3 regions of the Cytobacillus sp. FSL M8-0252 genome follow, and region 3 is predicted to be linked to each of the others. Evidence: riboswitches for the same ligand, from Rfam matches in the RefSeq annotation. Region 3 holds a riboswitch; each other region holds the start of a gene.

Region 1 (10,634 bases), 2.1 Mb from region 3:
ATCCATCTTTTCTCTCCTTTGAACTTGAAGATGACGTAACGTAACCAGGTACTCTTAATATATCAAATAAATTGGGGGTAAATGGAGTGAATACCTTATTTTCAAAAGAATCACACTGGTCAATACAAACGTTTTTACTTATTCTGATGTTTGTCTTCATCATAGTGCCGATATTCATTGAAAATTGGGCACAAGACCTATTGCAGCGGTTATTTCAAAATGATTTATATGCGGGGACTTTGACAGGGTTAATCATGGCAATTGCCTTTACAGTGGCTCTTTATTATATTACGATTAAATCATATGGATTGAATTGGCAGTCGCTTGGCTTGAAGTCGTTTGCTAAGAGCTATTGGCTACCGATTATCGGATGGACTTTTTTTCTAATAGTGGGCAGTGGATTGCTTGTTATTCTTATGGATTTATTTGGTGTTGGCGTAGAAAATAAGAAAACCGCTTCATTAACAGCAGAACTGAATGGTTTTACGATTCTCATTGCATTTATATCTGCGGCCATTGTGTCACCCATTTATGAAGAAATTTTGTATCGTGGCTTTATTTACAAATGGTTTAGGACTAAATGTAATATTGGACTGAGTATGCTCATTAGTTCTACGATTTTTACGGTGGTACATTTACCGACTTATAACACATTACCAGTTAATTTTTTCAGTGGACTTATCTTCGCTTGGACTTATGAGAAAACAGGCTCCATCTATCCTGCGATGATTATCCATAGCGTTTTTAACGGACTGGCGATTCTATTAACTGCCTTTACTTAATTATCTTAATTTTTAGTTTTCACGAAACGTTTGAAGCGAATAATCGTAAACAATAGAGGGGGTGAATAGAATGAAATGGTTATTTGCTATTTTACTGCTTATGTTATTACTTTTTTATTATTATCGCTTATTTAATGTTTTCTTTAAGATTAAGAAAAATAAGGTATTCCCATTGCCAGATGAAGTATTAGAGGACATTCGTATTGAGCCGCAAAGGCCGATAGCAGAGCCAAAGGTAGCTAGTCAGAAGGGCAGTATCTTTACTTATATTTTTATCACATGTATGGTGTTTATCGCGATCATGTTTATTGTTTTTTCCGATCAGTTAGATGTTTCGAATTATCTGCTGTTACTTGTACCTCTTTTTCAAATGGAGTTTCTGTTTAACCAATTAGTTTTTCTTCAAAAAGGGATTGTTAAAGGGCTAAAGTATATCCCTTGGCATAAAATTGATTCTTATGAAGTTCAGTCTATTGATATTAATAACCGTCATTTTGGTTTTGATAAAAAAGTAAATGATGGTTTTGAGATGAAGCTTCATTCAGGTCGTTCGAGTCAGGTTAGTTTACTAGTTACTTCAACAGAGGCTTATGAACAGTTGCAAATCCTGTTAGAATCTCATGGTATTAAACAAAAAGCCTAAATAAATGGGAGGGACGAGATGAGTAATCATGAACAATTTTTAACAGAGGCAGTACATCTAGCAGTAGAAAACGTAGGAAATGCAGGAGGACCTTTCGGAGCAGTCATTGTAAAGGACGGGAAGGTGATTGCCAAAGGTGTGAATAGGGTAACAGCTCTTCATGACCCAACGGCGCATGCGGAAGTAATGGCTATTAGGGAAGCATGTACGAAGTTACAATCTTTCACATTAACAGGCTGTATTCTTTATACAAGCTGTGAGCCTTGTCCCATGTGTTTAGGTGCGATTTACTGGGCGCGTTTGGAAAATGTGTATTACGCAGCCGATCGGAAAGATGCAGCAAAAGCGCTTTTTGATGATGATTTTATTTACCAAGAGATTGGCATAGACCCGAAAGATAGAGGTCTTCCGTTTGTACAATTGACACTAAATCAATCACAGCTCCCTTTTGATGCTTGGAGTAAGCAAGTCAATCGAACTTCATATTGACTTCACGGAAATTCCTTACTTTCTGCATAAGGATATATTATTCTTAAAAGTGATACATCTACATAAAGGAGAGCAGTATGGGCACAAATAAAAATCAATTCCAACCGATGAAGTTATTATTTTTTATTACGATTATTGTCGTTATCGCAGTTGTTATCATGGTGTTCATAAACAATCAAGGAAATGAAAAGGATGAGTATACATCTTTTGAAAATGCACCCCCTATTGAAGGACAGCCTGTTTTAGGCAAGGCGGAATCACCTGTACAAATCGTAGAATTTGGCGACTTTAAATGTCCAGCGTGTAAACAATGGGGTGAGACTATTTATCCGCAATTAGTGGAAGATTATGTAGACACGAATCAAGTGAATTTCTCTTATATCAATGTGCTCTTCCATGGCGATGAGTCTAAATTAGGTTCAGTTGCAGCCGAAGCTGTTCATCTATTGGAACCTGATGCATACTGGGCATTCCATAAAGGTTTGTTTGATAAGCAGCCAGAGAGTGGGCAACATGATTCTGTCTGGTTAACAACGGAAGTGCTAGAGGAAGTCGTTGCAGAAACGACGTCAATTCCACTAGAAGATCTATTGGCAGAAATGAAAAAAAGCGCAACAATAGAGGCGGTTAATCATGACACTTCACTCGTAGGTGAATATGAAGTCCAGCTCACACCGACGATTATGATTAACGATAAAATGGTGACAGATCCATTTAATTATGATTCAATCAAACGTTTGATTGAAGAAGAGTTAGAGGGATAAGAATGAAGAAAAATCAAATCATGTTGTATTTTTCTTGGGTGGTTGCACTCATAGCAACATTAGGTAGTCTATACTTTAGTGAAATTAAGCAGTTTATTCCTTGTGAGCTCTGTTGGTATCAAAGAATATTCATGTATCCACTCGTTTTAATCTTGGGGATCGGTACGTTCTATCAAGATATTTCTGTGCGAAGATTTGCGCTACCAATGGCGTTTATTGGCTGGTGTATTTCTCTCTATCATTATCTTGTACAAAAAGTGCCTGGACTCGCTGAGGTCACCCCATGTTCAAGCGGTGTACCATGTAGTGGCCAATATATCAATTGGTTCGGGTTTATCACCATTCCTTTCTTGGCATTAACGGCTTTCACGCTTATTATCTTCTTTTGCCTGATGATAAAAAAAGACAATCAAGCATCATAAACATTCCTCGTACATATGATTGTACGGGGTTTTTGTTTTGTTCGTAATGGAGTAGAAATCGGTTGTGAATTTGTAAATGGAAGAAGGGGAAGCTGCTTGACATGAGACAAGCGTAAAATCTCATTATATGCACACAATTCATTTGAAAATCACGAATAGAATTGTATGTAAATCGGACATCGCCATTCATCCGCAAATTCCGTGAACACTTCCGCTTTAATCCGACTTGCCCATTCTTCATCTACTTTCTAGGGTTGGACATGAGCGTAAAAATGAAGTGAGGCATTGCATTTTCTTTGATTAATTTTCTAACTATCTCTGAATTTCCCATCTGTTAGAACAACTTGTGATATATGTTTTTTCATGCTTAATCTACTTGAAAATGGGTAAAATAATGTTAGTGAAAATCTGCCATTTATTAAAGGAGGAAATGAGATGAAAAACCCAATAAAACAAGGGATGATGTTAGGGTTAGGTTTAGCAGCAGCAGGGAAAGAGCGTGCACAAGAAATGATGGATGAGTTAGTGAAAAGAGGAGAGTTAACAAAACAGGAAGCGAAGGATTTTATGCAGGAGGTAAGGGCGAAAGGCCAAGAGAAGCAAACGCAGATAGACGACAAAGCCCATCAACGAATGACTAGTTTATTGCATGATTTGAATATCGCTACAAAGGATGATGTCTTAAGATTGAGGATGAAGGTGCCATAACAGACGAAGAAAAGGCCGTTCAAACCGAGGCCTTTATTCAACAGTTACAAACTCCAGGTGTTTATGAAGTAGGAGGATTAGGTGCGTGCACGCTAATTAGCAGGAAGGCTTTGTTAGCAGGTATTCATTTTAGTAAAATTAAAAATCTCAGTTTTTGGGGAGAAGATCGACATTTTTGTGTGAGAGCTGTGGCATTAGGACTGGATCTACATGTAGACACACATACACATCTGCCAGCTTATCATATTTATCGTTCTTCTGACCTTACAGGCATACCCGCATTTAAAGAAAAATGTCAGTATGCTTATAGCGAACTACCTATTTATCCAGAAAAAGCAGAAAGCCATCAAATTCGCTTATCGATGATTGTGAAGAATGAAGAAGGTCGTTATTTACAAACGATGTTAAAGAAAGTAAAGCCATTTATCGATGAAGCTGTGATTATAGATGATGCTAGTACTGATCAGACTATATCGATTTTCTTGCAAGAACTAAAAGGTATGCCAATTAAATTGGTCAAGAATGCAAGCTCCCAGTTTGCCAATGAAGTGGAACTAAGAAAACAACAGTGGTTAGAAGCAACGAATGGTTTTTTAGGTTGGGTATTAAATCTTGACGCAGATGAATGGTTTGAGGAGAGTTTTATTGATTATATTGATGACTTTGTTAAACAGGATACTATCGACCTGTACTGTTTTAGACTGTATGATATGTGGGATGAAGACCATTATCGTGAAGATGAATACTGGCAAGCACATTTCTTATACCGTCCATTTCTAGCAAGAGTTAGATCAACCTTTCAGCCTGTCTGGAAAGAAACACCACAGCATTGTGGGAGATTTCCAGAAAACATCTTCCAACTTACCCACAGTTTATCCACAATACGAGTCAAGCATTTAGGCTGGGCAAAAGAAAAAGATCGATTAGAAAAATATGAGAGATATAAGCTGCTTGACCCGAATAGCCTCTACGGTAATGAGAAACAATATGAATCGATTCTAGATAAGAATCCCCGTTTAAAACAATGGTGAGAAACATAAAGCAAATGGTCAGTTTCGAAATGAACTTCGATTCATAGCTAGGAAACTATTTGTATGCTAAACTAAAAATAATTAAAAATTGTTGCAGGGGGACTCAGAAAATGAGTTGAGAAGGTTAAAACCTGACCCTTAGAACCTGTTCGTTAAGACGATCGTAGGGAGCATCTTCCAACTATATGCATATGTATGGTAGGCTCTCCATTTTCGGGGAGCCTTTTGTTTTGTTTCCCTGAACATTTTTAATTACATCTATTGAAAAGAGGGAATAGCGTGAGAGAAGAAGTCGTGTTAGTAACAGGAGCAAGTCGTGGATTAGGAGCTGCAATTGCTGAAAAGTTTGGTAAGGAGGGCTACAAAGTAGTCGTTAATTATTTTAATAATAAAGAAAAAGCAGATGCAGTAGTTGAAAAAATCGGACAAGATCGTGCATTGGCTATCCAAGCTGATGTAAGAGATCATCAAGCAGTAAAAGCAATGGTAGCAGACACAATTGCTCATTTTGGTCGCTTGGATATCGTTGTAAATAATGCATTAGTTCAATTTAAATTTGATCCTGTGGCACAGGCGAAAGTAGAGGAATTATCTTGGGCTAGCTATCAAACCCAGTTTGAAGGCGCGATAAAAGCAAGCTTAAATGTTGTTCAATCTGCTCTTCCGGCTCTAAAGGATTCACAGCAAGCCCGTGTGATTGGTATTGGCACGAATCTTTACCAGAACCCAGTCGTTGCCTACCATGAATATACAACAGCCAAAGCGGCATTAATTGGCTTTACACGCAATATGGCCAAAGAGCTCGGACAGTATGATATTAATGTGAATATGGTTTCCGGTGGATTATTAGAAACAACGGATGCAAGTGCTGTTACTACCCCTGAGGTATTTGCGATTGTGGCTGATAACTCTGCTATCCGCCGTGTGACAAAACCAGAAGACGTAGCAGAAGCCGTTGTTTTCTTAGCCTCTCCAGGCGCTAGAGCGATTACGGGACAAAATCTAGTCGTTGATCATGGATTGACGATGAACTAAGATAAAAAAGGTCGTCATCTTTGTTTATGGCGGCCTTTTTCAATAAAATGGACTTATTTTGTAGGTTGATAAATCAGTAAAGAGCTTATATCAGCAAATGTGAGACTAAGTCGAAGCTAAACTCCAATTTATTCGCAGAAAAGGATATTTTTAAAATAACAACTTAATTTTCTCACTAGTATTTTATTCTACTAGATGTTAAAACGGTCGATTGAACGTTCAATCAGTATTGTTCAATTTTTCCTTGTTTATATCGATAGCCAAACATAGAAGATGCTTGTAGGTGAAACTTCAGCAGTTGCTTGCTCATCGGATCCGATGCTTCCTTAGGCATCTTATCGTTAAATCCAACAACTGTCACTGCACCGAGTAATTGATTCTGGTAGTCTAGCAAAGGGACGGAAGCCGAAGAAATCGATGGAATTAAAGGTTCGGTAGCGAAGGAGATTTTCGATTGTTGAATCATTTGCCATTCTGCGTTATCGATCGCTTCCCCGTCTCCTAGCCAATCTTTTGTCAGTACTGGGTTTAAGAAACTTAAGAAAATCTTCCCTGCGGCAGATGTTGGTGGTAAGCTTCCGCCTAGTTGTGTACCAATATGAAGTGGTTCATTCGAATGACAAATCTTTGTCGTAATAGGTCCGTTGTTTGTCCATAATGAAAACGAAACGGTGCAGGAAGTAAGCGAAGAAAGTTCCTGCATATACGGAGTGATTGCATCGGCAATATCACGACTACCAAAGGCGGCTGTACCATATTGAATCAATTTGCTTCCAAGATAATACAGGTTTGTCCCTTTTTCACGATAGAGCATGTTCAATTGCGTAAGTGTATTTAAATATTTATATAAATTACTTTTCGTAATACCGGTTTCTTCTTGAATGGTTGAGAATTTCATTGGGGTATCTTTTTGATAGATTAATTCGATGATAGAAATGCCTATTTGCAAGGATTGTATCATCGTACTACTTTTTTGTATTTCCATGTATGTAACTCCTCAATATGCTAGTCATGTTGAATCCTAATTTATCAGAAACTACATCAAACAACAACCTTCCTTTAGAGGGTTGGTAGGATATCCCTATAAATTCAGTATATATAAGAATAGTAAGTGAGTTGGCGATTATTAACTTGGTCAATGAAGGTGCTCAACTCACGAAAAATAGGGAGCGGTCAAATATATTAATTTAACCTTTTCCATTTTTTTAGCTCTTTTTGAACATAGGATAATGATTGTAGTTTTTCTTTTAGTTCAGCTACAGAGAGACGATAAGTATTATTGGAGTGATATTCTTCTACAGAGTTTGTATCAGTTTCTATTCTGGTATCTCGAGGAATGCGATAGAAGCCTTCAAGATCAATAGCTTTCGCTGCTTCTTCTTTTGTTAGTAAAACTTCATAGAGCTTTTCTCCCGGCCGTGTGCCAATTAATTCTAAAGGAAGGCTAACGTGAAAAAGTTCTTTAATCGCTTGTGCTAAATCTGTAATATAGGCAGCAGGCGATTTTTGTACCATAATATCCCCATTACAAGCATTCTCAAAAGCGTACAATACGAGTTCGACAGCCTCATCTAAACTCATCATAAAACGGGTCATTAAAGGATGCGTAACAGTTAGCGGCTTTCCTTCCTTTACTTGTTCTATGAGTAGCGGAATGATGGACCCCCTTGATGCCATGACATTTCCGTATCTTGTGCCACATATAATGGTACCACGAGCGTTAGCTTGTCTCGATTTAGCGATAAATGTCTTTTCCATTAAAGCTTTAGACATTCCCATTGCATTAATTGGATAGGCTGCTTTGTCCGTTGATAGGCAGACAATTTTCTTTACCCCTGCTTGTATTCCTGCACTTAATACATGATCGGTGCCAAGAATATTCGTTTTCACCGCCTCTAGCGGATGTGACTCACATGAGGGTACTTGTTTTAAGGCTGCTGCATGAAAAATGTAATCAACCCCGTCCACAGCTGGTAATAAAGTACTCATATCCCGAACATCGCCGAGGATATAAGAGATTCTTCCATCTGCATACTGTTTTTGCATGTCATCTTGTTTTTTTTCATCACGAGAAAAGATGCGTATTTCTTTTATTTCACTATGCAAAAAACGTTCTAACACCACATGCCCAAACGAGCCGGTTCCACCTGTAATTAATAGCGTTTTATTTTTAAACATAAGTATGGAACGCACCTTTCTGTCATTTCCCACAATGGGCTTACTTTAATCCAAAATAGTATAAATAATATTCGGAATTTATTCGTGGATAGTTATACCAGTAAGCGATAATTCCTGTTATGTGCACTGAAGGGTTTTGGTCTAAGAGCGCTTGATGAAAATCACAGTCCCCCGCCATATCCGGTCTTTCAGAAAATCTCGCTTCTCCCACACAGCTTCTCTTAATGATCCTAAATTGCCCACACCATTCACGATAATTTTCTTCCGTTGCTTGAAAGAGCTGGCCATCCTTTGTCACCATGCTGTAATAATAAATGTCGTACTCACCATCTATTTTAGCGAGTACTTCACGAATGGTTGGTAAATAAATATCATCGCTATCAATAATGGCAATATAATCTCCAGTTGCGGCTTCGATACAACGATTATACGAATAGCTAGCGCCACGATTTTCCCCATTTTCTAAGATTTTTAGTTGAGGGTACTGTTGTTGATATTCTTTTAACATCAATAATGTTTGATCGGTTGATCCGTCATCACAAACAATGATTTCATCGGCATATTCTTTAGGAATGCTATCAAGCATCGAGCGAACCCATTGTTCACTATTATAAACCGGGGATAAAAAGCTGAATCTCATGACTTTTCCTCACTTTATTATGCATGATTTTGGGGCAGGTGTTATATCGTTTAGTGTATGCGCCTAATTAAAAGTGGTGAATTTAGGACATAAAAAGAAATTATTTACAATAAATTTCTTTTGGTGTAATATTACACTCAAGAGGGGTGAGGGAATGTTTATGGTGAGTTTACCGTTATGGTTTTGGCTATTGTATTATCTCTTTTTGTTTATTTCATTTATGATGGCGTTAAGAATGTTATGGAGGAAACAAATTAGAAAAACAGCATTATTTGTCATCTTTTTTGTTCTAACAATCCCTTTTATTTCTATATTCAATGCTATTGGTCGCGGTGAAGAAATGAATGAAGGGGAGTTTTTCCTTCATGAGCTTTTTGATGGTGCACTATGGGCGTTGTATAGTGTTTTCGGTTATCTTGTTTTATTGTGGTTTTGGTGGAAGGCTATAATATTGTCTATAAAAAGAAGGGGATGAACACTGACATGAAGATGTTTTTTCGAGTTTTATTTCCCTCTATATGTATTTTTATATTTACGTGGATATGTTCATTTTTTCCGTTTAGCAAAATCTTATTATTAGGGATTTATGTCCTTTTTCCGCTAGCTTTTATTATCCAAGGTATTATTTGCGCGCGCTTAATAAAGCAGATGATCATAGGCTTTATCTGTTCATCCGCTGCGATAATAATTCCAGTTTCGTATTGGTTTGAGGTAGGTAGTATGGTGAATGCTGTTATATTATATACCGTATTAGGACTCATTTCGTTCTTCTTATATGGACGGAAGGTGAAAAGTGCTTAGCCTATTTAAGCTAAGTCATATTTGCTCTGATTTTCTCTGGGATCATAACGACTTCGGTAGTTAAATTAACTGGTTTGTAGGTTTCATCTATACAATCTTGCCAATATTGGAGATGTTTTTTATCTACCCAGTGTGTGGATTCAGTCACTTCAATCCCATCCCTACCTTGTACAGAATACCAGTAAAGATATTCATCTTCGTTTTGTACTTCGCGAAAAATCGTTTCAATATACATTTTTTCTCCTTCAAGTGTGAGGAGTACTTCTTTCATATGATGATTAAGGAATTGTAGCCATTCGTCTACAGCTTTTGTTTTTCCTTTTTTAACCTTAAAACGTGTGAGTTCAACGTTCATACAATCTCTCCTTTTATTAGAATGTTTATGTAATATTTTAACATAAAAAGGAATAAAGATAGCTTTAATCGAATAGTATGAGAGGTTTGAAGGAGAAAGTAGAGGTGTTTAAATGGAATGCAGGTTAAGTAACGGTGAAGTGTATGATTATCTGAAAAAGGATGGGGGAGAGAAGGTTCTACTTCTCGTTCATGGCAATTATGCCTCAGCGAATCATTGGGACGTATTTTTGGAGAAAATACCTTCAAAGTATACGGTCTATGCCCCGGATTTAAGAGGTTATGGCCGATCTACTTACAATCAGCCAATAGAGGATTTTAAGACATTCGCTTATGATTTGAAATTATTTTGTGATCATTTTTCTTTAAATAAAATAACAATCATTGGTTGGTCAAATGGAGGTGGTATTGCGTTGCAATTTGCAGCAATGTATCCAAACCTTGTTGAAAAAATGGTTTTGCTCGCCTCCATGCCAGCCGGTGGATATCCAGCCTATGATGAAAACAATAAGCGCTATCAAACAAGAGAAGCAATAGAAAAAGATCCAATGTTAAATAGGTTAGTAGAAGCACAGAAGATGAAAGAGTTTGCTTTTTTTACCGAAGCGATAGAACAGTTGATGTTTGTTAAAGGCAGGCAGGCATTAGGAGAACGGTTTGAAGGATATATAGAAGCAGCAATACAACAAAGGAATATGATGGATGTTGCACATGCAGCTAATGTGTTTAATATAACTGATATTGATAATGATGCAGCTGAGGGAACAGGAGAAATAAACAATATTCA
Region 2 (10,634 bases), 2.2 Mb from region 3:
CGTTTGATTATTCTAAGTTTACATGTACTAATTCACATGGAGATTATTATACTTCTCAAATCATATGTAAGGAAACAAAATTATATACAATTGATTGGACAGACGCCTGTCATTTACCTGCATGTTGGGAAGTAATGATGTCTTTCGCTTATGCGGACCCTGTTGCTAAGAGTGGAAAAATTGAATCTAATGCTCTTAAACGTTATATAGATAACTATTCAAAGTGGTTTACCTTGACTAAGTACGATTTGTTCCATATGCCGTATCTGTATTTCTTTCAGCTAGCTGTCAGTAATTTTTACGAACCATATGGAAAGTTACCAAAAGAATATTTAAAAATTGCTAGGCTGACAACAAAGCAGTTAGCATGGCTAAATAAGAATGTTGATTCTTTAGCCATGAAGTTAGTTTAAAAAACGTAATCTTTTGTCTTGTCCCTGTCACGTAGACAACATAAAAAGCTGAACATTGAACGTGTGTCGATATTCAATCGGCACACGTTTATTTAGTTTCATATGACTAAATTTAGAATCATCATTACCTAGAGCTTATTCTCCTTCTGTTTAACACTTATTCAGTTTTGAGGTGTCGAAAGATCGATTCTATAATTAGCATAAAAAAACAAGTTGCCCCAGGGTTCATACGAATCGGAGCTAGCTTTACGATTGGTAAAGCTATTTTGCCAAGTGTTATCGCACAATTACGAGCCACTCATGAGCAATTATCTTATCATGTTACAATTGGGAATAGCGAATAAGTAATTGATAGTGGCAGGCACCATAGCAGTAGATATTGGCTTGTGGAAAGGCAAACCAATGCGAAAGAGTTTGTCCAGAACCCCTTTGCAGAAGATTGCTTATTGACCTTCTGTTCACCCACATATGGAAAGGCATTTTCATTCGATAGAGGATTTATATGACCAAGAGTAGGGCACGAAAAAGGCACTTGATTGAATTACATCAAATTAGCGTCAAATCGACGTTCATCAGCTCTACACAAGGAATAAAGAGGAGTGTAAAAAGTAGCTTAGAAGCTCCTTATTTTCCGAGGTAACTATTAAAGAGGAGTTGACATACGGCCTATAGAAGCTGGAAGGCTTTAAGAAGAACATTCCTTCTCTTATGTGTTAATCAAAGGAACGAACTTGATTACAGTATCCAGTTATTAGTTGATACGTTAAAAAACCGCACTGAGTCTTACGAAAAGAGCAACGATTATTATCAAACCACTTTTTTTGCGATTTAAATAAATGTTTGATTGAATTGTGGGCAAGGAGGCCGGCACAAGCGACCTCCATTTAACTGTATTTCTCTATTTAAAAAGCTGGATAATTGCTCTGGGAACGGCAAAAACATAGTCTGCTATTGTCATCGTATTTTCAACCTTGTCGAACTTCTCTTCGAATCGATTAAGGTATTTTGTTAAATGATTTGTTACGATTTCTCCTTGAATCGGTTCTACACCATTTTTAAAACGAATGCGAACTGATTTTCCTTTATGAAGATCTTCTGAATCCATGATTTGAAAATGGATATGCGCTTCAGAAGAGTTACCCGAGTTCCCACATTTGCCAAGTAATTGTTTTTGAAGAACTTCCTCTCCTTCTTGGACAATGATACTGTCTTTTTTAAAATGAGCAATCATACTATATTCCTTATGCGCATGCTCTATCACAATATAGTTGCCTGGGGGGTGTTCTTCATCCATCTGCCCTGGAATATTATCATCGAGACCATCAACCACTTTTATTACTTTGCCATTTTGAGGGGCGATAACTTCCTCTGCAAATGCGTAATAACTCTCATTTTTTTCAGGTCTACCATTATATGTAGAGCCATCCTTCACCTTTAATAGATCATACGCGTACCTTTGATGTTCATATACGTAATGGTAATTAATAAATTCATTTGTGCCACCCCAGAAAACAAACCAATCATCCATCACTGGCATAATGTATTCATTCTTTGTATAAATCTTATCTGTTTCTGGAAAGACAAAGTAGGGTTTCAAATAGAAACTGACAATTGTATATTTATCATCGAATCCAACCACAACTGCTTTTGCTTTTGAGTTATCTACCCATACGAACTGACCAATGCCTAAGACATCCGTCCGTGACGTAAGATGATAACTACGCACACCTTCATTAAAAGCTGCGCTCATCTCAATAAATGCCGATAATGAAACCATTCCTTGAAACACTTTTGAAGTTGCTTCATAAATTGTTTTAAAATCTTCTCTTAACCAATGATCTATAAACCTATCAGGATCTATTGACCCTACCATACCCTCTACCCCCGTAAGTTTTATTAAGATGAAAAAATTAAACGATTCTCAAGAAATATTTTGCAATTAATAGTAAAGAAACCGCCAATAGTTACTTTAATTTCACTTGAATCTTCTAACTTACCTTTCAAATCCCCTCTTAATGCTAGACCTAAATTTTCATCCTGTAATTCACCATTTACATACAACTTTTCTCCGTTAATCCAATAATTTTCGATTAATATATGATTTCCATGATGGTTTACTTCAAAAACCTTCTTCATATCAATCACTCCTTGATTATTCTACGACTATCTAGGGAATAAGTTTCACAAATAATCTGTTTTTTTACTACCAAAAAAAGATTCTTAAATTCTGATGAAAGTCATAGTATATTCTAACCGAGGATAAATTTAATACTTCCACAAGGGGAGCCTAATATGGCTGAGAGTGAGCGAGTTCGTTCTGACCCTAAGAACCTGTTAGATAATGCTAGCGTAGGGATCGTGGTTTTGGATATGAGCAATACTAGGCATCCATCACCGCCTATGTATTGCTTTTTTTCATGACAAAAAAGTAATACAGGTTTACTCGTTCGCTTCTCTTTTCGGAGAAGGAGGAAAAACATGAAACAAAATAAAACACTTTTTATGGTGGAAATTGCTATATTTGCAGCTTTGGCATTATTACTTGATTTCTTATCAGGCTTACTGATGGGGAGATTTTGGCCACAAGGTGGGTCCATCTCACTTGCTATGGTACCGGTTTTCTTAATGGCCTTTCGTTGGGGTGTTAAAGGCGGCGTCTTAACGGGCTTACTATTAGGAGGACTTCAAATCTTAACAGGAGCTGTTCCTTTTCATTTCGCCTCTTGGATCATTGACTATTTCGTAGCCTTTGCTGTTGTCGGACTCGCAGGCATCTATATGAATAAAGTTGTGCAAAATTATCAAGACGGCCAATTTGCCAAAGCAAACATGTATGTTATTAGTGGCGTTTTCTTAGGAAGTTTCTTACGCTTCTTATGCCATTATTTATCAGGCATTATCCTATTTGGTGCCTATGCTCCGGCAGATCAACCTGTCGCACTTTACTCACTCGTATATAACGGAACATATATGCTACCTACCTTTATCGTATGTGCCTTAGTCGTTGTCATGCTTTACACAACAGCCAATAAGGTCCTTCTGAAAAAAGCATATTAATCATCTAAAGGCTCTGGGGGAACGCAGGGCCTTTTTTTCAAGTCAACGTTTTGGGGGATTTTCGCACGATGAATGAACTGTGGAATCAGGGTGACATGTACATCGGCGTGATATCCATAAGGTAACCATGCAAAATGAAAGCGCCAAAAGCAGCTAGACAAACCAACATCTTCTCTTCTATTTTCTCCTTGAGACCGGCAGTTTTCTTTTTGGATTTCTGAGAGGGGGAGTAGACACATCTTTATCCTTACTTTTTTTAGCAGCACTTTTCTTCCGTCAATGTCAATCTAACGATGAACAATCTTGATTATTTATGAACTTGCAACAACTATTATCTACGGTAGTTTAAACCAACATCATCTGTTTTCTTTCTTGTGATTTTTGTACGTAAACACGATCGTGCGCAGTTCTCAACCTTCCCCTTCTCTCTTTTGCGCGTAAACACAATTTGCGCGCAGTTCCCTGACTTCCTCTTCTCTCTTTTGCGCGTATACACGATTTACGCGCAGTTCCCTGACTTCCCCTGCTCTCTTTTGCGCATAAACACGATTTGCGCGCAGTTCTCTGACTTCCTCTTCTCTCTTTTGCGCGTATACACGATTTGCGCGCAGTTCTCTGACTTCCTCTTTTCTCTTTTGCGCATAAACACGATTTGCGCGCAGTTCCCTGACTTCCCCTGCTCTCTTTTGCGCGTATACACGATTTGCGCGCAGTTCTCTGACTTCCTCTTTTCTCTTTTGCGCGTATACACGATTTGCGCGCAGTTCCCTGACTTCCCCCTTCTCTCTTTTGCGCGTAAACACAATTTGCGCGCAGTTCCCTGACTTCCTCTTCTCTCTTTTGCGCATAAACACGATTTGCGCGCAGTTCCCTGACTTCCCCTGCTCTCTTTTGCGCGTAAACACAATTTGCGCGCAGTTCCCTGACTTCCTCTTCTCTCTTTTGCGCGTATACACGATTTGCGCGCAGTTCTCTGACTTCCTCTTTTCTCTTTTGCGCGTATACACGATTTACGCGCAGTTCTCTGACTTCCTCTTCTCTCTTTTGCGCGTAAACATCATTTGCGTTCAGTCTTAACTATAAACGCTCATTTAAGAATTACCGTATTGATTGGATGAAGCTGACACATATTTAAAAGATACCACCGCCCAAGTTTATGTGGAGATTGTATAGCACACACGCCTAGATACTGCTGGCTCTTTCCTCTGTAGTCATGCCACCAGAGGGTCCATGTTATTGAAAATAAGGATATAATTGAACATTGTAATTATCATTTACATATTTATCCACTCGCATAACTTCTATGCAATAACAAGAAATAATCTCTATCTCCATTCAAAAAATTTTATTTTTCGTGAACGAAAGGAGAACACTAATCGTCATAATAGTAAATCCAAAGAAAAGGGGGGCAAGGTTTGGAAGAGAAAAAATGGATTAAAGCAGCGAAAAAAGGCGATAACCAGGCGTTAGCTCACTTATTTAAGGAGAGTTATCCCCTTCTCGTTCATTATTTAATGAAGCTCACCCTTAATCGAGAAGAAGCTGAGGATTTGGCACAAGAGACAATGACAAAAGCGATTGAAAAACTAAATCAATTTCAGGTGAAATCGAAATTCTCCACTTGGCTCATATCCATTGGCACAAAATTATATATCGATCAAAAAAGGCGCCAGAAGCGAGCTGATGCCTTTAAAGCACAACATATGCGGAAATTAAAATGGCAGGCACAGTCACGAAATGAAGATTGGGATTTCTTATTAGCTTCTCTCGGTGAATTAGAAGATGAATTAAGAGTGCCGATTATTTTAAAACATTATTATGGCTATGCGTATGATGAGATTGGCAAAATGCTTGGAATTGCTGAAGGAACAGTAAAATCTAGAGTTCACCGCGGAATTAAAACCATTCGAAAGGAGATGGGTGAAGATGAGAAAGGCCCAGGAACAATGGAAAATCCTATCAAACAAGGATGAAGAAGATTTTTCAAAAGAAATGAAACGTTCTTTTGCACAGTTTGAGGAAAATAACCCCATCTCTACTCCTAGTGAAGATTGGTTTGAAAAAATGGTCATCGCAGAAAAGGATGAAGCTAGCAAAAAATGGCGAAGAGAATTACTCTTATTCAGCGGAATAGCAACACTTATTCTTGTTTTATTTTTTACAACATTAACCCAAATACCAGTTGTCTTTATCACATTACAAGGTCTTACAGTCCTTCTTGTCATCTGTTATACCTTTCTGCAAATCCAAAAACATAGAGAGAAGGTGCGACATGACGAATATTGATTTCTTTTTACTATTCTTAGTAGCAATTATTTTATTATCACAAAGTATCTTTTTATTTACTAATGCAAAGAAAAATGGAATGAATCATTGGTTCTGGGGTATTATCGCCTTAATTCAAGCACCGGTACCACTAATATTCTATTTCATCGTAAGAAACGTTCGTAGAAAAGAGGAGGATGAATTAAATGATTATCGTGACTACTGAAACAATACCAGGTAAAGAAATAAAAGAGTTAAAAGGTTTTGTTAGGGGAAATTCAGTCCAATCGAAACATATTGGAAAAGATATCGTTGCCGGATTACGTACGATTGTCGGTGGAGAAGTCTCGGAATATACAGATATGATGACGGAATCTCGCCAGAAAGCAATCGGTCGAATGGTAGAGCATGCCAAAGAAAAAGGGGCAAATGCGATTATCGGTGTACGTATAGAAACGTCAGCTATAATGGCAAACGCCAGTGAAATATTGGCTTATGGTACGGCGGTGTATGTGGAGTAAACAAGGGGTTATATATATTTGTTGGCTGTCGATTTCTCGACAGCTTTTTTGTTGAGTACCTTAAACCTATGCAGAACAAGATCTCTTTACTATTTTCAAGAACTAGACTTTAATATTGTCAATATGGGCTAATTATCCTTTTTTAAGTCGCTCAGTAGTTTTTCTAACCAATAGATATTGCTTTGTATACTTTCATAGAAATAATTACTTAAGAAACGATTATAGCGGTGATCTTTATCATTATTTATCAATATTTCCAAACGAGCCCTAGTCTCTTGTAACTCTCTTGCTTCGATAATCTTTTTTTCTATTATCTCTATCACCTTGTCCGGATTAACATAATTTAGATTCGCGATGCCTAAGATCATATCATTTATAGTATCAGCATCTTCAAAGACTTTATATATTTTTTTCGGAAGTTCCAAACGTCCTTTTTCGGTTATACGATAAACTTGTTTATCTGGTCGATGCACTTCTTTAATCACTTTTACAACCTCAATTAAGCCTTGCTTGGCTAAGGAATCGAAATGATAATATAATTTGCTTTCTGTAATCGCCCGCATTTTATCTAACGGTACGGGTTCAGATAACAATTTCTTTATGTTGTATGGATAATTATCTTCATTCATTAGTTTACTTAAAATAAAAATTTGAATAGACATGTTGTTTCTCCTTATACTCATATACGTTTATAATAACACATTGAAAAATGCAATTATTCCCCCACTTAAGACCTATCACCAATAGGTACTTTACTCTTATTTACTATTAATAAAGATATTTAGTAAGCTTATTAATATACTCAAATTTGAGTATAAAATTAATTACCGGAAGGAAGTTAAGATGCTGAACAAATCAGATATTTCCAGCGAGGTTCTAGGTGTATTAAGTGGCAAAAGTGAAGAGAATCCATTTTTCGTATTTTCCAAGACACGTGATATAGGGCCAATTATTCCAATATCTAACCCTATTGGCGATACAGATAATCAAACTTGGATAGTTGTCCATATGGAAGAAGCTGTTCAAATTCTTAAAAACGCTAAGCAATTTACAGTAGACCCAACATCCATTGAAGAAAAAGAGAATTTTAGAGATAAAATTAATAGTAAAGAAAAATCGTCAGCTCCCGATACCTTCTTTACTGGTAAATCAATGCTCTTTTTAGATGGATTAGATCATAGGCGATTACGTATGTTGGTATCAAAAGCTTTTACTCCTCGATACATGGAGGGGTTGAGACCTCGAGTACAAGAAATTGCAGATGAGTTACTAGATAAAGTTCACTCTAAAGGTGAAATGGATCTTGTAAAAGACTACGCCTATCCATTACCTATTAATGTAATATCTGAGATGTTAGGCGTTCCTTATGAAGATCGTGAAAAACTAAAAGATTGGTCTTCTGCAATTGCTACGGGGCTTGGATGGGGAAAGCAAGATGCTACTGTTGCAAAAAATCTTCAAGAATTCGGAGAATATACGAAACAATTAGTTGAAAGAAAACGAATGAACCCCTCTGATGACTTAATTAGTCAGTTAATTGCTATCGAGGCTGAAGGAGATCGCCTCGATGAATCAGAATTAATTTCCATGATTACTTTATTAATTTTCGCAGGACATGAAACTACCTCAAATTTAATAGCTACAGGTAGTATGATGTTATTTGAAAATCCTAAGCAACTTGAGTTACTCAAAAAGGATCTTCGATTAATACCATCTGCTGTAGAGGAACTTTTAAGATATAACGGCCCTTCAACTGCTGTAGGACCACGCTTTGCAAAAGAAGACGTTGAGATATCTGGTAATAAAATCAAAAAGGGCGATATGGTTTTGGTCATGGTAAAAGCCGCGAATAGAGATGAAAAAATTTTTACTGATTCTGAAGATTTAGATATTACAAGAAAAATAAATCAACATCTAGCTTTCGGTCATGGTATGCATATGTGTCTAGGGTCACCACTCGCACGTTTGGAAGGAGAAATTGCTTTTACTTCCCTATTAAGACGTATGCCTAACTTATCTTTAAAAATCCCTAAAGAAAAAGTGGAATGGCAATTTAACCTTTCTTCACAAAGTATCGATTCATTACCCGTCACTTTCTAACCAACAAATCCTATAATTATTATCTAGATAATGTTTTTACGAAAGTCACTGTGATGCTCTACCACAGTGACTTCCACATTCAATCCCAATAGTATACCTAAATCACTAAGACTTCGTACCATTGTTAGTTACACCTATTATCTTCAATCTCTTCATTGTATTTAATGAAAGTTGAGGTGAAAATGAATAATATAGATAGAATTAAATTTAATAATTCCCATAAAAATTTTACTAGTGTATTCTCTCATTTCCTACTACTCATTGATAAACAATTCATCCACAGTTGTATTCAATATTGCAGCTAAATTAAACGCCAACTGCAGTGTTGGATCATATTTATTATTTTCAATAGCATTAATCGTTTGCCTCGTTACTTTGCAACGTTTCGCTACATCCTCCTGCGATAGTTTCATTGACTTCCTTAACTCACGTATTCGGTTTTTCATCTTAATTACCGTATTTTCTCTTATAAAAAAGTAATGTAATCAAGTAGATAATGCAAATACTTAGTAGAAAGGAAAATGGTGAGATTCCTTCATAAGTGTTGCTTCCCCAAAAAGCTGAATAAACCTTCTTCCCCATTTCTAAAACTAACACGGCTATGACTACTGCAAAGGAATAAGATTGTGCTTTCATTTTAATTAATTTTTTCCTTTCATCACCGAGTTGAGGTAACGTACTGATTGTAAAAAAAATGAGTATTAAACTTAAAACTAGCAGTGAAAAAAAGATAATAACAATCCCGTTCAAAATGATTCCTCCTTCAAAATGTAAAAAGTATTTGACACTTATTATACTAACACCTTTAAAAAATGTAAAATACTTTATACATTTTTTTACTAAAACAACACAAAAATGCTTAGAGCCATTATCAACTCTAAGCATTTAAATTAATCTCTATTTAACAAAGACACACCCGCGATACCTGGGTTCGTCATTTCGTATGGGTTCAAGATAAGATCCAATTCTTCTTCAGTAAGCACATCGTATTTTAAGCACAGTTCACGAACGGATTTGCCATTGATGATTGCTTCTCTCGCGATGCGTGCTGCGACTTCGTATCCGATATGTGGATTCACTGCTGTAATGATCCCTGCACTGTTTTCTACATATTCTTTCAAACGTGTTTCATTCGCTTCAATGCCTGATAAACAGTAATCTGTAAAAGCACGGAAAGCGTTGTTCATAATACTGATTGATTGTAATAAGTTAAAAACAAGTACCGGCTCCATTACGTTTAATTCTAGCTGTCCTGCCTCGGATGCAAGGCAAATGGTATGGTCATTACCGATGACTTGGAATGCCACTTGGTTAATCATTTCAGGCATAACAGGATTCACTTTACCTGGCATGATAGAAGAACCTGGTTGACGCGCAGGCAATGAAATTTCGCCTAGACCAGCGCGTGGGCCTGATGCCATTAAACGAATGTCATTAGCAATCTTAGACATATTCATCATACAGACTTTTAACGCTGCAGAAACTTCTGTATAAGCATCTGTATTTTGAGTCGCATCGACAAGATGATCGGCGCCAACAAGTGGTAAGCCCGTAATCTCAGCCATATGTTTAACAACACTTTCAATATAAATAGGGTCTGCATTTAGTCCCGTTCCTACAGCCGTTGCCCCCATATTGATTTCATATAAATGCTGACGAGATTGCTGGATCCGTTTAATATCTCTTGTGACTACACGACTGTATGCTTCAAACTCTTGTCCAAGACGAATCGGAACCGCATCTTGCAGATGTGTTCTACCCATTTTAATCACATGATCAAACTGCTTTGCTTTCTCCTTAAATGCCGCAAGCATATGCTCCATCGTTTGTGTCAGTTTTTCCAATGCATTCAATGTAGCAATATGAATCGCTGTTGGGAAAGCATCATTTGTTGATTGTGACATGTTGACATGACTATTCGGACTTAAGTGAAGTGCATAGTCTCCTTTATTCTTCCCTAGTAACTCTAGCGCACGATTGGCAATCACTTCATTGGCATTCATATTAATGGATGTCCCAGCGCCACCTTGAATCGGGTCAACAATAAAGTGATCATGCCATTTACCTTCAATAATTTCATCAGCAGCCTGTACAATAACATTGCCAAGCCCCTCATATAATCTTTTTGTGTCCATATTTGCTAACGCGGCTGCCTTTTTAACCATAGCAATTGCGATGATCAGCTCTTCATGAATGCGATATCCGGTAATTGGAAAGTTTTCAACTGCACGTAAGGTTTGAACACCATAATATGCATCTATTGGCACTTCTTTCGAAC
Region 3 (10,634 bases):
TCAACACTCTCCATTTTATACAAAAATTGTTCATGCTTTTTTGAGTCATCATAAAGAAGAAAAGAATTACGCTAGAAAAATCGAATATTGTACGGAGGATTTGGTAAAAGGTGTGGTTTGTCGAGAGTGCGGTGGGCAGATGAAGCGAGCGAGTTTGCGCAAATTTCATTGCTCAAAATGTAGGAGGAACATTTCATCTTGTGATGCATTAAATGAAGCAATCAATGACTTTATTATTCTTTTTCCATCAGAAAAAGTAACAAAGACGGCGATTTATGATTGGTGTGGAGGAGCAATAAGTAGTTCCGCAATACAACGATTCTTACAAGAGAAATATACACTTAATGGTGGTGGAAATTATTTTTATTATCATTAATGGGTTTTAAAACCGAAGAAACAGTTGAATTATTTAGTAATGAAGAGAAGTGACAGTATCTTATAGATTGAAATGTATTCTGATGGGTTCAATCTATTAGTAAGCAGTTATATGTTGAACAAAGGACTTTGTGCACAAAAAAATCTATATGACATCACAAAAAAGGGGATAGTAAGTCACTCAGTAGGAGAATTAGAGATGAGCGCCTCGCAAAAGGGGTTAGCAAGTCCCTCGGAAGGGGAATCAGAGATGAGCGCCCCGCAAAAGGGGTTAGCAAGTCACTCGGAAGGGGAATCAGAGATGAGCGCCCCGCAAAAGGGTTTAGCAAGTCACTCGGAAGGGGAATCAGAGATGAGCGCCCCGCAAAAGGGTTTAGCAAGTCCCTCGGAAGGGGAATCAGAGATGAGCGCCCCGCAAAAGGGATTAGCGTGTCCCTCAGAAAGAAAACCAGAGATGAGCGCCTCGCAAAAGGGATTAGTAAGTCCCTCGGAAGGGGAATCAGAGATGAGCGCCCTGCAAAAGGGGTTAGCAAGTCCCTCAGAAAGAAAACCAGAGATGAGCGCCTCGCAAAAGGGATTAGCAAGTCCCTCGGAGAGAAACTAGAGATGAGCGCCTCGCAAAAGGGTTTAGCAAGTCACTCGGAAGGGGAATTAGAGATGAGCGCCCCGCAAAAGGGATTAGCAAGTCACTCAGAAAGAAAACCAGAAATGAGCGCCTCGCAAAAGGGATTAGCAAGTCACTCAGAAAGAAAACTAGAGATGAGCGCCCCGCAAAAGGGTTTAGCTAGTCACTCGGAAGGGGAATCAGAGATGAGCGCCCCGCAAAAGGGATTAGCAAGTCCCTCAAAAGGAGATTCAGAGATGAGTGCCCTGCAAAAAAGTTTAGCAAGTCACTCAGAAAGAAAACCAGAGATGAACGCCTCGCAAAAGGGTTTAGCAAGTCACTCAGAAAGAAAACCAGAGATAACCGCCTCACAAAAAGGGAGTTATTCAGCAATTTATTTAGAACCAAACACAAATGAAAGCCGAGGAAGGGAGTGCCCGGCTTTCATAAATTCGTTTAGGATAATGCGAATTACTTAGATAGTAAAAGAAACATTCTAATGAACTATAACCATAATCATCACAAGCTTTATCCTATCCCACTAACAATCAATTCAGCAGCTTCTTCAGCTGTTTTCCCGTCAACATTGATTTTTAGATGATATGGTTGATAATGAGCTTGTCTTTCTTTGTAGAGATGATACATTTCGTCAGTAGAAAGACCATTCAATTTCGGTCTTGTATCTTTAATCAATGGGTATCGATCGAGCCAATTTTCCCATGAGAGCTCGATAAGGACAACGGTACTGTTTTGTAAACAAATTTCGCGGTTCTTACTGTTTAAAAAGGCGCCGCCGCCTAATGAAAGAATCTGTTTTTCTTCGGCAGATAGTTGTTCAATCAATTCGCTTTCAGCTTTTCGAAAAACTTCTTCACCATGATCAAGGAAAATTTTTGAAGTTGACATACCAAACTGTTGTTCAATGCGTTCATCCGTGTCGATTAAACCCCAATGTAATTTCTTAGCTAATTCCGTTCCTATGGATGTCTTTCCGACCCCCATAAACCCAATAAGTACAATACTCTTATCTTCCATAGACTGTCCTCCCGAATGTTATATAAAATATCATATCATAACGTTTTATGTCGCAACATCGTTTCTATCCAATGTTTTTTATTTTCATTTCTATCATTTCATGTTATATTGACATCATATATTATAAGTTTTCACTGGGGGTGCCTTCACATAGAGGCTGAGATTGAATGCCGTTCAAAACCCTTTGAACCTGATCTGGTTTGTACCAGTGGAGGGAAGTGTGTCGATGTAGTCGTCCTCGCTTCCTTTTGGAAGTAGAGGATTTTTTTATATATGAATAAATGCTAGGGGTGCCAAATACTTGGCTGAGATGAACCCTTTGAACCTGATCTAGTTAATACTAGCGTAGGGAAGCGAGTGAGTCATACATATCATGATGACCAAAGCCGCTTATTCAAAATAGCGGCTTTTTTATTTTTATCGAAAGGAGGAAAGGTCTTTGAATAAAATCCAAAAAATGACGATGACGGCAACGATTGCAGCCATCACTACTGTGTCGAGTAGTCTCATTTTTATTCCGATTGGAATAGCGAAAATTTTTCCGATTCAGCACTTGGCGAATGTATTATCTGCTGTACTTCTTGGACCATGGTATGCCGTTAGTCAAGCGTTTCTTTCATCTACATTGAGAAATATGATGGGGACTGGAAGTGTTTTTGCCTATCCCGGGAGTATGATTGGCGCATTACTTGCAGGGTTCCTTTATCAAAAAACGAAAAAAATTGGCTTCTCAGCACTAGGTGAAGTCGTTGGAACAGGAATGATAGGGGCAGTAGCGACTTATCCGATTAGTACATTACTTTTAGGACAAGAAGCAACCCTTTTCGGATTCCTACCAGCATTTATGGTGAGCTCGTTTACTGGAGCAATTTTAGGATATGGTTTATTAAGAGTATTAATTAAGAATAAAGCTATTGGAGGTTACATCAATGAAAACAGCATTAACGATCGCAGGTTCTGATTCAGGAGGAGGAGCTGGGATTCAAGCAGATCTTAAAACTTTTTCCGCCAATGGTGTGTTTGGCATGTCCGTCATTACGGCGATTACCGCTCAAAATACAGTAGAGGTACGTTCGGTACAGGATATAGAAATCAATATTATAAAAGACCAAATAGAAGCTGTGTTTGATGATATCCAAGTTGATGCTGTCAAAATCGGGATGTTGTCATCTAGTGAGACTGTAAAAATCGTCGCAGACCGTTTAAATCATTATAGTCCAAAAGTGATTGTGTTAGATCCTGTTATGGTTTCAAAAGGTGGACATCATCTTTTAAAGGAACAAGCTATTGAAGCATTAAAAGCGAAAATGTTACCACTTGCGACTGTAATTACGCCAAACATTCCTGAAGCTGAAGTACTTTCGGGTATGACAATTCGCACGGTTGATGATATGGAGCAAGCTTGTAAAAAATTATATGAATTAGGGCCAAAAGCCGTCTTATTAAAAGGTGGACATTTAGAAGGAGAACCGAATGACTTATTATGGGATGGACAAAGTTTCAACTGGTTTAATGGTCGAAGAGTAGAGACAAAAAACACCCATGGTACAGGTTGTACTCTATCATCTGCCATTGCTGCCGGGTTAGCAAAAGGGGAAGAACTTATTGAGGCCATACAGTCTGCGAAAAATTATATTTCCATAGCGATTGAGCATAGCCTAGCACTCGGTCATGGGCATGGTCCTACAAATCATTTTTATGAGTTATACAACAAAGCAAAGATGGAGGAAAGATAATGGCGATTTCAAGTGAAGCAGTTGAGAGAGTCTTTCAGCAGTTACAAGAACAAACCCCACTCATTCATCATTTAACAAATACAGTAACTATTAATGATTGTGCAAATGTGACCCTAGCAATGGGCGGTTCACCTGTTATGGCCACCCAACTCTTAGAAGTAGAAGAAATGGCTATGATGGCAGATGGGCTCGTAATTAATTTTGGTACTATTAATGATGCGATGTTTGCGGCAATGATTAAAGCGGGACAAACTGCCAATAAAAAAGGGGTCCCAGTAATATTTGATCCAGTTGGTGTTGGTGCAACCACTTATCGCACAAATAAGGCAAAAGAGCTAATTAGCACAATAAAAGTGTCCATTATTCGCGGCAATGCTTCTGAAGTTTCTGCTCTTATTGGTAAGAATACAAAAACGCGTGGTGTTGATGCAGGGGCAATTGAAATAGCACCTGAAGCACTTGCAAAGGAGGCAGCTGAAGTCCTAAACTGTCTCATTGTTATTAGTGGAAAAGAAGATGTCATTACAGATGGGAAGCAATTAGTTGTGATTGATAATGGAGATTATCTTTTGACGAAGGTAACAGGAACTGGCTGCATGACAGCTTCATTAGTAGCAACTGCTGCTGCTGTTTCAGAAAATTGGTTTGACGGGGCTGTTATTGGTATGGCTACTATGAGTCTAGCAGGGGAAATCGCAGCTAAGAGCTTACATGCCGGTGAAGGGTTAGGTTCATTTCGAGTGAAGCTAATGGATACGATTAGTACAATGAATGCAGCCATATGGCTAGATGGAGTGAGGCAAAACTAATGGATTACCGTTTATATTTAGTCACAGATGATAAAATAGCAAACAATGAATTATATGATATTGTTCGAAGTGGTGTAAAAGGTGGTGTGACCATCGTTCAATTAAGAGAGAAGACAGCGGATGGTCAACTCTTTTATGAAAAGGCGAAAATATTACAATCTATATTAAAACCATTGGATATTCCACTGATTATTAATGATAGAGTAGACATCGCTTTAGCGGTAGGTGCAGCAGGTGTGCATGTTGGACAAGATGATCTGCCATGTGCCGTCGTTAGAAAGATTGTTCCTGATGATATGGTAGTTGGTATCTCTGTATCCAATGTGGAAGAAGCGAAACTTGCTCAAGAACAAGGAGCAAATTATGTTGGAATAGGTTCGGTGTTTCCGACAACTTCTAAATCAGATGCTGATTTATTAGCACCAGGTATGCTCGAGGAAATCATTGCAGCGATTGATATTCCTGCTGTCGCTATTGGTGGTATTCAACTAGAAAACATAAAAATGCTTAAAAATCGAGGGTTAGCAGGTGTTTCTGTTGTCTCAGCAATTAGTAAATCTAAAAATCCAGAAAAGTCAGCTCGAGATTTACTTCAACTATTCCTTTAGACCTAAAAAATATCATAAGTGTAGTTAAAGAGAACTTATTCCATTGACAAGATACTATTAATATACTAAAATTACTTTTGGTTCGAGATATTTCATTTTAGTGTATTTCGAATAAATTATTACGACATTCGGAGGTCTTCACATAATGGCAAAAGTTCTATTTGTAAACGCAAGTGATCGTCCAGTTGAAGCTGGAATTTCTGTAAAAATGTATCATGCATTTTTACAATCATATAAAGAATCAAATCCATCAGATGATATTACGGAATTGAATCTTTTTGAAGAAAACATGCCTTACTATGGTAATGATGCAATCAATGGTACTTTTAAAAAGAACCAAGGGTTGGAATTAACTGCTGCAGAAGAAAAGGGTGCGGCGCTAGTTGAGAAGTATTTAAATCAGTTCTTTGATGCTGATAAAATCGTTTTCGCATTCCCACTTTGGAATTCAACTGTACCAGCTCCATTGATCAGCTATGTTTCTTACTTAGCTCAAGCAGGTAAAATGTTTAAATATACTGCTGAAGGTCCAGTAGGATTTGCTGGCGACAAGAAAGTGATGCTTTTAAATGCTAGAGGTTCTGATTATTCACTAGAAGGTATGGCTGCTGGCGAAATGGCAGTTAACTTAGTAAAAACAATTATCAGCCTTTGGGGCATTACTTCTCCGTCAGAAGTAGTGATTGAAGGACATAACCAATACCCAGATCGTACACAAGATATTATTGAAGAAGGATTACAAAACGTAGCTAAAGCTGCTGCTCAATTCTAATCCGATACGAAAGCATCTCTATATTTTTGTAGAGGTGCTTTTTTTTGTCTAAAGGACGTCCTAAAACTTGTATTTAGGAAATCACGGTCGCTCATTCTTTGTGTAAACCTTGAATAAACTTGACCAGTATCACACAACTCGATGATGTGTAAAGAGGTTAGGGTTCAAAACAGGAAGACATTTTAAACAAGCTAGTAAGATAAAAACGTATACGCAGTTAAATATGTTTTTTAACTACAAGCATGAATGATTGCTGAGGAACTATTTGTCGAATCAGTACCCAATCTGTTACGAGCTTACTTATCTTAAAGTAGAACAAAACAGAGTGAGGAATGGCCTCACTCTGTTTGTTATTGTTTTTCAATTTTTGAAGGATTGTTTATTTTATAAGGAACTGCTTCTTCTGCTTTATGCTCTTCATCGACATCGTCTTGGGCTTTTGGTAATTTCTTTTTGACGATTTTGCCATTAAAGGAAAGTTTGTTTCCGATAGCTAATTCTTGTTTTTTTAATGTTTTAGAGTGACTGCACCAAGCTAGTCCAATTGGTAAAGGGTCGTCTTGATGAATTACAACCTCATCGAGCACAATGACTTCATCATGGTCCTCAGTGAAATGATTATAGCTTAGCGCAAATTGCTTCACAATTGCTGAGAAAGCCACCTTATCTTCAGGAAGTTGGATTTTTTTAGCTGCTTCTTTTTTCTTTGTTTTCGTTTTTGTAGCTGTGGTTTTCGGCGGTGTTGGCGCTTGCTCTTTTGTTTTTTCGTCGGCCTGTTTTTCTTCTATTTGTGCGGTGTTCGGTTGTCCAGCAGCATCAAAAGCTTCTTTACCAAAGTTGCCCGCTTGCATTTCTTTTAAATAAGCGGGATGAATGCAACTTAGTTTTCCATCTTGGAACTTGATTACAATGGTGTAATGATCATCTTCTTCACCGTATGCTTGATAGCCGACAATTTCTACTTTGCGTTGATGGGTTTTTTGTTTAAACCAAAACGCTTTCTTGGCAGGCAGCTTCCATTCTTTTAACTTAGTTTCGTATTCTTCTTCAGATTCAAACGGTTGAATCTCACCTTGAGGTGGGAGATAATTAGTTTGATTCGCATCCTCGATATGAGGTAATGTAATAGCCATGATTGGATCTCCTTTCCTTTTTTCCATTATTAATTACTATAAAAAGGTTTAAGAATGGCGAAATAGAATATATTTAGTTAATATAACGCATATGAGCAAAAAAATGAACTATTTAAGGAGTGTTAAAAATTATGACGGCCTATTCTAGTCGAAAAGAGATTCCCGTAGAAGAAACTTGGAATGTCACTGATATTTATAGTGAGGAGTCTGAGTGGCAAAAGGATTATGATTCCATTCAGTCATTAGCGCAGGAGTTAGCTGGGTTCGAGGGGGAAATAAGCGATGGGCAAAGTTTATTTCAATTTCTGAAGAAGCAGGAAGATTTATCTTATTTGTTTGGTAAAGTCTATGCTTATGCGATGTTACAATCAGATGTTGATACAAGGGATAGTCGTGCTCAAAGTTTATTAGATCAATCGAAACAACTAAGTGTAAAAGTGAGTAGTGCAACTTCTTTCTTTATGCCGTTTTTACTTAGCTTAGATGAAGCGACATTAAAAGCTTATATTAAAGAAGAAGAAGGGCTGCAATATTTTGAAGAAGACTTACTCGAATCGTTTCGTTATAAAGCGCATGTGCTCTCAACTGAGCAAGAAAGTTTATTATCACAACTCGGTGAATCGCTTTCTGCACCATCAAATACATATAATATGATTAATAATGCTGATATTGAGTTTGGACTCGTAACAAAAGATAATGGTGAAAAAGTAGAACTTACACGAGGAATGTATGCGAAATTAATTGAAAGTGATGATCGAGAAAAGCGGAAAGAAGCGTATAAGGCGTATTATAAGCCTTATGTACAACTTAAAAATACAATCGGCTCGACTTTATCAGCAGCAATCAAGAATAATGTTACAACTACAAGAATAAGGCAGTATCCTTCTGCATTAGAAAAAGCATTATTTGGTGATAATGTTCCGAAAGAGGTTTACCATAATCTAATTCAGTCCACAAGAGACCATTTGCAAACGATGCACAAATATACAGCATTAAGAAAAGAGTTATTGCAGTTAGATGAATTAAGACAATATGATTTAAGTGCCCAGCTTGTGAAAGATGTCGATATGCAGATTCCATATGAAGAGGCATTTGCGACGATGTGTAAAGCGTTAGCGCCACTAGGGGAAGAGTATATTTCTACATTGCAATCGTTTAAAGAACATCGTTATATTGATGTAAGAGAAACGAAAGGAAAGCGCTCGGGTGCTTATAATATGGGCGTATATGGTGTACACCCTTATATTCTTTTAAATCATCGTGATGATCTTGATAGTATGTTTACACTTGCGCATGAATGTGGCCACGGTGTTCATAGTAAATGGAGTGCCCAGCATCAGCCGCAAATTACGGCAGGCTACAGTATTTTCGTCGCTGAAGTTGCATCAACTGTAAATGAGGTACTTTTAATAAAATATTTACTTGATCACGAAACCAATGAAGACGTCAAACGACATTTACTTAATCATTTTATTGATCAGTTTAAAGGCACATTCTTTACACAAGTCATGTTCAGTGAATTTGAATGGAAAACGCATCAATTAGCAGAAGAAGGTAAAACGTTAAATACAGAAGTGTTTAATGGCATTTATGAACAGCTATTTAAAGATTATCATGGGGAAAGCCTTGTATTAGATGAAGAGGTAAAATATGGTTGGTCAAGAATTCCGCATTTTTATCGACCATTTTACGTATATAAATATGCGACAGGTTATGCTTCAGCCATTCAATTAGCAACGAAGATTTATAATGGCGATGAGGAAACATTAAAGACTTATCTTGAGTTTCTAAAAAGCGGAAGTTCAGAATTTCCATTAGACTTATTAAAAAATACGGGCGTGGATTTAACGACGTCAAAACCGATTGACGAAGCGTTACAAACGTTTGAAGAGCTTGTGGAAGAGTTCGCAAGCTTAAGCTAGAAAGAAAAAAGACGGAAAGCATATTGCCTTTCGTCTTTTATCCATGATGGAGGAAAAAAATATGCAACAAATGATAGTGATTGGAGCAGGCATACTAGGTGCATCTACTGCTTACCATTTAGCGAAAGCTGGTTTTAAGGTGACAGTAATCGATCGGCAAGATGCAGGGCAAGCGACAGAAGCAGCTGCGGGTATCGTCTGCCCATGGTTGTCACAACGTCGAAACAAAGCGTGGTATCAGCTTGCTAAAGGGGGAGCGAAGTATTATCAACAATTAATTCCAGCACTTGAAGCGGAAACTGATCAAGACACCGGTTATAAAAAAGTAGGTGCGATTAGTTTACATCACGACGAAACAAAACTTGAAAAGATGATAGATAGGGCGATAAAAAGGCGAGAAGATGCACCAGAAATCGGTGAAATCAAAAATTATAATCAAGAAAAAACGAGAGACGCCTTTCCGCCACTGTCGCACGATTTTCAATCAGTATATGTGAGTGGAGCGGCTAGAGTAGATGGGCGTAAACTTAGGAAGGCACTGCTAAAAGCCGCCGAACTATATGGCGCAGATATCATTCATGGTGAAGCTTTATTAGTAGGTGAAAATGGTCAACTAGAAGGGGTAAAGGTGAATGGAGAGCTATTACATGCAGATAAAATCATCGTAACCGCCGGCGTTTGGGCAAGGGAATTATTAGAGCCAATAGGGCTCAACTTTCAAGTTAGTGCTCAAAAAGCACAAATTGCCCATCTTCACGTACCTGATGCAGACACATCTGAATGGTCTGTGGTTCAGCCGCCAACAAATCATTATTTACTCTCTTTTGAAGATGGTAAAGTCGTTGTTGGTGCGACACATGAGGATGAACAGCCGTTTAATACGAATGTGACAGCGGGGGGCGTGCTTGAAGTATTATCTAAAGCGTTGACTGTGGCACCTGGTTTACAAGCAGCCACTCTTGTTGAGACAAAAGTGGGATTTAGACCGTTTACACCTGGTTTTTTACCCGTTATAGGTCAAGTTCCTGGGTACGAGAAACTCTATGCTGCCAATGGTTTAGGAGCATCTGGATTAACATCTGGTCCGTATTTAGGTGCGCAATTAGCAAAGCTTGTAATTGGCGAGGAATTAGATATTGATATAGCCCTATATAATATTAAAGACGCCTTTAGGTAATAAAAAAAGAGGGAGGTGCAAATATAAGAATATTATAGCACTTACCTCTTTATCCTATTGATGAAAGAATATTAGCGAACATTCATATCCGATGGATCTGGGCCTTTTCTTTCATTGCGATTAAGTTTATTAATGGTTTCCATTTGTGCTTGCGAAAGCTCAAAATCAAAGACATCGAAGTTTTCTTTAATTCTAGAAGGAGTAACTGACTTAGGAATAACAATTGTATCGTTCTGCAAATGCCAACGAAGAACTACTTGGGCAGGTGTTTTTCCTACTGAGTTGGCTATTTCTTTAATTGAATCAAGTTGTAATACTTCCCCGCCTTGTTGTAAAGGGCTCCATGCCTCAACATAAATATCATGTTTGTTACAAAATTCCTTTAATTCGTTTTGTGATAAATAGGGGTGACATTCTACTTGATTTAAGACAGGTTTGACTGAACACTCATTTAATATACGTT

What was found. Region 3 has a riboswitch for thiamine pyrophosphate ahead of thiW (energy coupling factor transporter S component ThiW). Riboswitches for the same ligand answer to the same signal wherever they lie in the genome.
Region 1: another riboswitch for thiamine pyrophosphate. It lies ahead of MKX83_RS02140 (3-oxoacyl-ACP reductase); the one in region 3 lies ahead of thiW (energy coupling factor transporter S component ThiW).
Region 2: another riboswitch for thiamine pyrophosphate. It lies ahead of thiT (energy-coupled thiamine transporter ThiT); the one in region 3 lies ahead of thiW (energy coupling factor transporter S component ThiW).

What each region holds. Positions count from the first base shown of each region.
Region 1 covers NZ_JBBOWZ010000001.1:403,717-414,350, forward strand. The annotation lists gene MKX83_RS02100 (MerR family transcriptional regulator) at 1-6, opposite strand, end outside; gene MKX83_RS02105 (CPBP family intramembrane glutamic endopeptidase) at 87-782, shown strand; gene MKX83_RS02110 (hypothetical protein) at 853-1,425, shown strand; gene MKX83_RS02115 (nucleoside deaminase) at 1,444-1,914, shown strand; gene MKX83_RS02120 (DsbA family protein) at 1,992-2,678, shown strand; gene MKX83_RS02125 (disulfide oxidoreductase) at 2,681-3,100, shown strand; gene MKX83_RS02130 (phasin family protein) at 3,536-3,808, shown strand; gene MKX83_RS02135 (glycosyltransferase) at 3,919-4,839, shown strand; TPP riboswitch at 4,925-5,026, shown strand; gene MKX83_RS02140 (3-oxoacyl-ACP reductase) at 5,119-5,874, shown strand; gene MKX83_RS02145 (IclR family transcriptional regulator) at 6,098-6,859, opposite strand; gene MKX83_RS02150 (polysaccharide biosynthesis protein) at 7,057-8,052, opposite strand; gene MKX83_RS02155 (glycosyltransferase family 2 protein) at 8,093-8,692, opposite strand; gene MKX83_RS02160 (hypothetical protein) at 8,847-9,167, shown strand; gene MKX83_RS02165 (DUF6176 family protein) at 9,504-9,848, opposite strand; gene phaZ (intracellular short-chain-length polyhydroxyalkanoate depolymerase) at 9,961-10,634, shown strand, end outside.
Region 2 covers NZ_JBBOWZ010000001.1:331,658-342,291, reverse strand. The annotation lists gene MKX83_RS01795 (phosphotransferase) at 1-413, shown strand, start outside; gene MKX83_RS01790 (M23 family metallopeptidase) at 1,312-2,286, opposite strand; gene MKX83_RS01785 (hypothetical protein) at 2,310-2,549, opposite strand; TPP riboswitch at 2,683-2,787, shown strand; gene thiT (energy-coupled thiamine transporter ThiT) at 2,892-3,470, shown strand; gene MKX83_RS01775 (hypothetical protein) at 3,881-4,477, opposite strand; gene sigY (RNA polymerase sigma factor SigY) at 4,886-5,443, shown strand; gene MKX83_RS01765 (YxlC family protein) at 5,397-5,756, shown strand; gene MKX83_RS01760 (hypothetical protein) at 5,743-5,961, shown strand; gene MKX83_RS01755 (YbjQ family protein) at 5,942-6,256, shown strand; gene MKX83_RS01750 (PadR family transcriptional regulator) at 6,385-6,918, opposite strand; gene MKX83_RS01745 (cytochrome P450 family protein) at 7,100-8,356, shown strand; gene MKX83_RS01740 (helix-turn-helix transcriptional regulator) at 8,611-8,802, opposite strand; gene MKX83_RS01735 (hypothetical protein) at 8,804-9,106, opposite strand; gene aspA (aspartate ammonia-lyase) at 9,247-10,634, opposite strand, start outside.
Region 3 covers NZ_JBBOWZ010000001.1:2,499,651-2,510,284, reverse strand. The annotation lists gene MKX83_RS12750 (nuclease-related domain-containing protein) at 1-376, shown strand, start outside; gene MKX83_RS12745 (hypothetical protein) at 575-979, shown strand; gene MKX83_RS12740 (hypothetical protein) at 982-1,458, shown strand; gene MKX83_RS12735 (shikimate kinase) at 1,508-2,014, opposite strand; TPP riboswitch at 2,141-2,248, shown strand; TPP riboswitch at 2,291-2,383, shown strand; gene thiW (energy coupling factor transporter S component ThiW) at 2,454-2,975, shown strand; gene thiD (bifunctional hydroxymethylpyrimidine kinase/phosphomethylpyrimidine kinase) at 2,944-3,750, shown strand; gene thiM (hydroxyethylthiazole kinase) at 3,750-4,559, shown strand; gene thiE (thiamine phosphate synthase) at 4,559-5,167, shown strand; gene MKX83_RS12710 (FMN-dependent NADH-azoreductase) at 5,313-5,939, shown strand; gene MKX83_RS12705 (hypothetical protein) at 6,290-7,072, opposite strand; gene pepF (oligoendopeptidase F) at 7,204-8,994, shown strand; gene MKX83_RS12695 (NAD(P)/FAD-dependent oxidoreductase) at 9,056-10,171, shown strand; gene MKX83_RS12690 (aldo/keto reductase) at 10,243-10,634, opposite strand, start outside.